One region of the Desulfosporosinus meridiei DSM 13257 genome, then DNA from elsewhere that is predicted to be linked to it. Evidence: riboswitches for the same ligand, from Rfam matches in the RefSeq annotation. Region 1 holds a riboswitch; the other holds the start of a gene.
What was found. Region 1 has a riboswitch for cobalamin ahead of DESMER_RS10515 (hypothetical protein). Riboswitches for the same ligand answer to the same signal wherever they lie in the genome.

Region 1 (3,420 bases):
CGCCAGATAACTCCTCGGTTAAGCGGTGGTTATATCCTGTAAGGCGAACCGTTGCTAAGGCTTGATCTACTCTCTGCTCAATCTCCGTAGCAGGCACCAAGAAATTCCTAGGGCCAAAGGCAGTGTCTTCTTCAACACTTCTCCCGATTATTTGGGTTTCCGGATCCTGCAATACAAGTCCTAATACCTTGGCTAAAGTCTGAACTGCAGTCTTGCCCACGTCCTTTCCGGCAATACGCACCCGGCCGGATAGTTTCCCTTCTAAAAGTTGGGGAATCAGCCCATTCAAACATAAGCTCAAAGTAGTTTTACCCGCTCCTGTGGAACCCAGCAACGCAACGAATTTCCCTTTTTCTACGCTGAGATTGATGTTTCTCAGGCTGGGCTCCGAAGCATTTGGATAAGTATAAGAAAGATCCTTAAGTTCTATCAATATTTTTCACCTCAAGCTTAAATGAGCCGGCTTCCTTTAATTGCTTTATATGCAACAGCGGAGATAATCACGTTTAAAGCTGCCCCAACAGCCAGGAAAGGCAACAATCCTAAAACTCCTCCCATCCCCATCATAGGCAGCATAGCAAAAGCGGATACCACACCATTAAGGAGTATTCCGACGATGACCGCAGGAATCAAGCCGATTTTTTCATTCACCCAGCGGTAAGCCACGGCCCATAAAGCCATTTGTAAAGCGATATATAAGTGGACAGGAATACTCATGGGAAAACCGTTTACAGCTGCGGTCAACATGTGGCCAAAAGCAATGACAATCCCTCCGGTGGTTCCCCCAAAGGCTAAAGCGCTAAAAAAACCGGGTGCGGAATCCATCCCGATAGTACCAACGGGACTGGGGATCTTAATAAGTGCCCCAACCGCACTTAAGGCAATAAAAATTGCCATGATAGATAGTCTTTTTACATTCCAAGGAGATAGTTTCAATTCCTGTTCTTCTCTTCCTAAGCTTTGCATAAAATTCCCTCCTAAAATTAAGCCAACTCGCCGATTCTTGTTAAAGGCAAGTTTAACTCCCTAATATAGTTCGCATCTAAAACCTCTGCCGAGGAAAAAATCAAACATGTAGACGGACCGGCTGACTTTCCCAAATCCAGGGTACAGCTTTGTTCAACTTGCAAGCGAGTATTGATAGAGGCTGCAAGTTGTTCTGCCTCCAATCGTATGCCCCTTGAACCTACTGGTATTATGTCATGAATCCATGAGTTTTTTATAAGTGCTCGGACACTTTTGACGTTAACAATTTCCGGATCCTCTGGATCGCTAAGTTCCGGGCCTACCTTAGGCAGTCCCAGGCAATAGACGTAATCCCTTGGTTGAGAAGTACCAATGCGCAAATTTGACTTTTCAGCAACACCAATGACGCTCACTCCCAGACCTGTCTGTTGAGTAGGCATGTTTTTTTCCGTACTGATCACAATGGGCAGGTCGGCTAATCCAGCCGATTCCAGTTCGTCCTTCACCCCCTTTATTAGCTCATCCCCCGCCGGAGACGGCTCATTGGAAATCGCCACAGTGATCATTTGGGCTACACCACCGGTAGATATAACTTCTAAAAGAGCGACCCTTGTGGTCAACTTCCCTGTAATGAACCAAGAAATCTTATAGGCATCTAAGTCTTTCATACCAATTGCCCCGCATGAGTCACAGGCAGCCAGCAGATATTGGGTTTCGTTGATAGAAACAACTTCAACATCCCTACCCAGAAATCCCATTCCGTTCCTTCCCCCTTTCCGAAGATAATAAAAAGTTCACAGTCAATTCTCTTGTTATATTAACAAGAGAATTGACCATGAACTTTACCTTAATTCATGAATCCAACATTATAGGCAGGTCTCCTGACTTAGAATCACCGACAGTATGCGCCTTCCCGGTTTCCCAGTGGCAAATGCATAAGTCTCCTCTATACAGTGGTGGGTCCGCCCGGGATTCTCACCCGGTTCCCTATTCACCCTCAATTAAAGGGCACCTATAACTAAACTATTGAATTAATCGTAGTTTAATACAAGATGCTAAGGATTACAAGACTTTTTTAAACTAAGTATACAATACTTCCCACACTTCAAATTTACACCCCATATATAAATTTTTGCCTGTAGTCCCTTGAATATCCTCCCACACTTTATTGCTTCTACACTTATCTATATTTTTCCTTTAAGCTATGTTCTCCGAACTTATAAAAAATCAAGAAACAAAAAACCAACACCTATTCTGATATAGGTCTTTGTTTCTCTGGCGTTCAGCCCTCCTTTCATTTTTACAGTTTCTAAATTCATCAAAGTTCAAATCTTGTAAGGTTTCTCAATTTAGGATTTGCAATTCGCTATGGGAATTTTCGCGTTGAGTCCCATTTCTCTAATTTTCCTATCTGTAATTAACGTTATAAAAAGGCGGAATCAAAAATGTTCAAATTCGCCTGCGTCGGCGAATTTGAACAATAATATTATTCTCTCCCCGCAAATGAACCTAACATTATAGTTTTCTTCCTTATCCATTACAAATATGAAATACCCAAAATTAAGCATTTTCAACGTCTATCATGGTCATTCGAAGGTACTAAGCATTAAACTCAAATTTGTTAATTATATATTGATCGTAACAAGCCTGTTTGTCCAGTTAATTAAAACCGGGGTAGTTGTATATGAACCCTATAATATAATATATAATCGAAGTGTGTTATGGTCACCCTAATGCTTTTTAAAGGTGGGGCAGCAGTGGATAATAGAATAATTTGTGAAAATAGGACATATACCGAAGTCATGAACACCCATGACCACAGCTTTGTACAGTTAATACTGCCGCTTCAGGGAGTTCTGAACATAAAGACCGCCGGTAAGGAATTAGAGTTAGATGAGGCCCGTTTGTTTTTACTTCCCCCTTCCTGCCAGCATACCTTCTGGGCGAAGCAGAACAACAAATTTCTAGTATTGGATATTCCCCGATTCATGTTTCAATTGGGTGTATTGGACAATTTTCCAAGTGGACAAAACTATGTAATGGATGAGAAATGGAAGGCCATTAGATTCCTTCTTTTAAGTGAAGCTGGTCAAGGTAAAATCGAATCATCCAGGATCAGTTCTCTTTTTCATTTTTTTAATACCTACTTGACAGAATATCAGATTCCGGAGTCAGTTAAATATATTCAGAAATTCTATAACGAACAGATAAGCCTGGAGAAGCTCGCTTCTTTAGAACATTACACCGTTAGTTATTTTTGTTCATGGTTCAAAGGCATTATGAACTGTACCCCGATGGCATATCTGAAAAAAGTGAGAATTGAGCAGTCAAAACAACTGCTTCTTGGTACAAGTCTTAATATCTTACAGATTGCTTGGGAAGTCGGATATGTCCACCAGTCTTCTCTTGATAGGGTATTTAAAGAAATCGAAGGTATAACTCCAGCTGAATACC
Region 2 (3,420 bases), 1.8 Mb from region 1:
TCCTTTGTTCATAACTGCAATCCTATCCGCCATCAGGAATACTTCCTCGAGTCTATGTTCTGTTATGATTACGGTCACTTCTAACTCTCGATTGATCTTAGCAATGGTTGCCAGAAAATCTTGGGCTGCAATGGGATCTAACTGAGCCGTTGGTTCATCCAGGATCAGTATCTTAGGCTGCATGACCATCACTGATGCTAAATTCAGGAGTTGCTTTTGGCCGCCCGACAATTCATCCACGGATTTTCTAAACCAGCCATTGATGCCGAAAAAGCTGGCCATTTCTGCAACCTTGCGGCGAATTTCAGGTGTACTCAGTCCCAGATTTTCCAAGCCAAAGGCCAACTCATGCCATACAGTATCGGTTACTAGTTGAGTCTCAGGGTTTTGCATGACAAAGCCAATTTCAGCAGCTGAGATTTTCTGATCTAATTGCTCAACATCTTTGCCCTGATAATACACCTTCCCTGTCCGCGTGCCATGGGGAGCGATTTCACGTTTTATCTGCCTTAAAAGTGTACTCTTTCCGCAGCCGGACACACCGCAGACCAGAATAAACTCTCCTTGGTTAATACTTAAGTTCACATTGGAGAGGGCCTTTTCCAGGGTCTTGGGATAGGAAAAACTCAAGTCTTTTATTTGTAAGAACGCCATTTGTAACTCTCCTTTACCTCAATAATAATCGGCAATAATGCCAATGCGGCAAAGACAAAATACAGCACAATAGCCTGAATTGATAGATTTACAGGCTTAATTGAGGGATAAAACTGCAAGGTACCGTACCCTAAAAAATACCCTGCCAAGCATATTGCCCCTAAGACACTGATCACAGCCAAAACCAAACCATCCCGCTTATCAAACTTAAAAAGTGAAAAGGTCGTTCTGTTTTTTAACCCATACCCTCTGGCCTTCATAGAATCAGCGGTTTCAATGGCATCCTCCATGGACCAGCTCAACAGTATGGAAATGACTCTCATACCTTTCTTGACTCTCTCCCTAACATTTCCAGTACTCTGATCCAAGCCTATGGTATGTTGAGCATTACTAATAGTCTTGAGTTGATATTTTAGTTTAGAAGTCATTCTCATACTCATAGTAATCAGCAGGGCAACTGCCGGAGAAATCTTAGCAAATAGATATAAAAATTTATCCGCTGTAATTACTTTATTGTAACAAGAGAACCAGGCCAAAATTGCAATCAAGGATACCGCTGAACATATCCCATAAAGCACCGCTTCTAAAGTAATAGGATTGTCCATCAAGTAAAATAATACGGTTCTTCCGCGATGATTTAATAAGGGGTTAGCGATACTGATGAACAAAAACATTGGCAGGTAAAATAAAAGACTAAACTTGACACCCTTACGCCCATTAAGAATTATTGATAAAATCAGGGCGGGAATTAAGGTTAACCCCAGAAAAACCGGATGCAAAAAAAGCATGGTGAAAATTAGCATGACTGCAAAAAATATAAAGCTTACTGCTGGATGAAATGTAGTGAATGCTCTGTTCAATCATCTCTCCCCCTTCCCCAAAGTCACTTTATCTTCCTGTTTGTGGTTCGCTTTTATAGTGTCCTGAACTGCCATTCCTCAAACTTGATCACCTGAAGAAGCACCCCCGGAACCCCCAAATCGTCCTGTCCTGTTAAATTCTTTGCGAAATTTTCACCCTTGGCTAGCATTCCTAAAGTATTCACCTATAGACTACTTTCACTTACATCCCAGTTTGTCTAATCCACATCTCTTTACTTCACCTAAATCCGTTTGCTTAAATCTGATCACTAAAAAAGCTCCTCAACGTTGTTGAGAAGCAAAAAACACTAATAAATATTGACACTGTGCGGTCAGCATTTTTAACACCTCCCCTATCTTCCGTAGGTTCTGCGTGGTTGCAATGAGCAGGTCTCCTGGCTTAAGTTCATCGCTGCCTTACGTCTTCCCGGTGGCCCAGTGACATCTTTGTAAGACCGCTCACTATCACAGTGGCGGGACCGCGTCAGATTAACTGACTTTCCTTTTCAATACTTTCTCTCAAGAAAGTATACTCATTGCTCATTATTAAGTTTTCCCGGATTTCAGCAATTTTATAATATTCTAGCTTTTCATTCTACAAGTTTTTATTCAACAAAAATTGTGGAATCCCTGCTGTTTTCTTTCTCTTACAATTAGTTATTATTTACTAAGACAGGAACAAAGAGAATTTAAGCAGATTGTGCCGTTATGGCTTAGCTCTTCCAAAAATGAAAAGCCCCAATTCTGATGCAAATCTTCAGATTTGGGACTTTTACTTAAATTAGCTTCCGGACATTATTTTGTCGCACAAATAGCGAACATTGGAGTTGGATAGTACAAGATCTGTTCGAGTTCACTAAAAACCCAGGGGCTAATATTTTCCTCAACTTCAATTTGTTGAAAGCCGCAGCGCCGAAATGCACCATGATCCCAAAGTGGCCGTCTTTCATAGGATAAGGGCATTCCCCGAGCAATTGCCTCGCTTACTTGCTGCTCGAAGATGCTGTTGTCTTGATAACCTTTCTTGATAGCCAGGTGCCGATACTTATTACATTGTCGTTGCAAGTCCGGATTGTTAAGGCGTAAATACCAATTAGCGTCAAACACCAATACCTTACCGTACGGTTTTAAAAGTCTAAACCATTCCTGATACACTTCCTGCGGGTGAAGGGAAAGTCCCAGGGCATTTCTTGCAACAATCAAATCAACACTTTCATTGGGCAGGTCAATAGCATGAGCCTCGGCTTTCAAAAAGCGTATGTTCTTTCCTGAGGCCTGAGCGTTTTTCTGAGCTTGTTCCAATCTATCTGAATGCCCATATATTGCTGTAACTGAATAATCCAGCCCGGCTAATAATATTGCCAAAAAGCCATCTCCGGTTCCTACATCTAACACCTGCTGGTTTTCTCCGCGCCCGACATATTTAATCAACAATGACTTCCAAGCTTCTTTTTTAGGGCAGGCTCGATCATCTTGAACGGATTTGCTCTTGCCGGTTTCCTGCCTATCCCAATAGCCTTCAATGCCATGTTCTAACATACGTTTCTCTCCCCATCCCTGTAATTTAATAGTTCGACTTCTTCAGACAAGAACAAGATAGCACCTCAGAGAGCTAAAAAAACCCTTTACAGATACCTGTAAAGGGTTATGACTGACTCTATTAATCGGATTAAGTTGCTGACAACCCGACATAAAGAACACCTCCCCTATCTTCCGTAGGTTCTGATTAATCTAAACGAGCAGGTCTCCTGGCTTAAGTTCATCGCTGCCTTACGTCTTCCCAGTATCCCAGTGACATCATGTAAGGCCGCTCACTATCACAGTGGCGGGACCGCGTCAGATTGACTGACTTCCCTATTAATACTTTCACTTAAAAAAGTATACTCGTTTATTGGTATGAAGTTTT

Region 2: it holds a riboswitch for cobalamin, as region 1 does, so the genes downstream of both, DESMER_RS02330 (energy-coupling factor transporter transmembrane component T) here and DESMER_RS10515 (hypothetical protein) in region 1, are expected to answer to the same signal.

What each region holds. Positions count from the first base shown of each region.
Region 1 covers NC_018515.1:2,288,343-2,291,762, reverse strand. Annotated here, with positions in the region: gene DESMER_RS10525 (ABC transporter ATP-binding protein) at 1-433, opposite strand, end outside; gene DESMER_RS10520 (ECF transporter S component) at 451-966, opposite strand; gene DESMER_RS10515 (hypothetical protein) at 984-1,724, opposite strand; cobalamin riboswitch at 1,821-1,997, opposite strand; gene DESMER_RS10510 (AraC family transcriptional regulator) at 2,724-3,420, shown strand, end outside.
Region 2 covers NC_018515.1:501,067-504,486, reverse strand. Annotated here, with positions in the region: gene DESMER_RS02335 (ABC transporter ATP-binding protein) at 1-654, opposite strand, end outside; gene DESMER_RS02330 (energy-coupling factor transporter transmembrane component T) at 636-1,514, opposite strand; cobalamin riboswitch at 1,883-2,066, opposite strand; gene DESMER_RS02325 (class I SAM-dependent methyltransferase) at 2,310-3,053, opposite strand; cobalamin riboswitch at 3,236-3,417, opposite strand.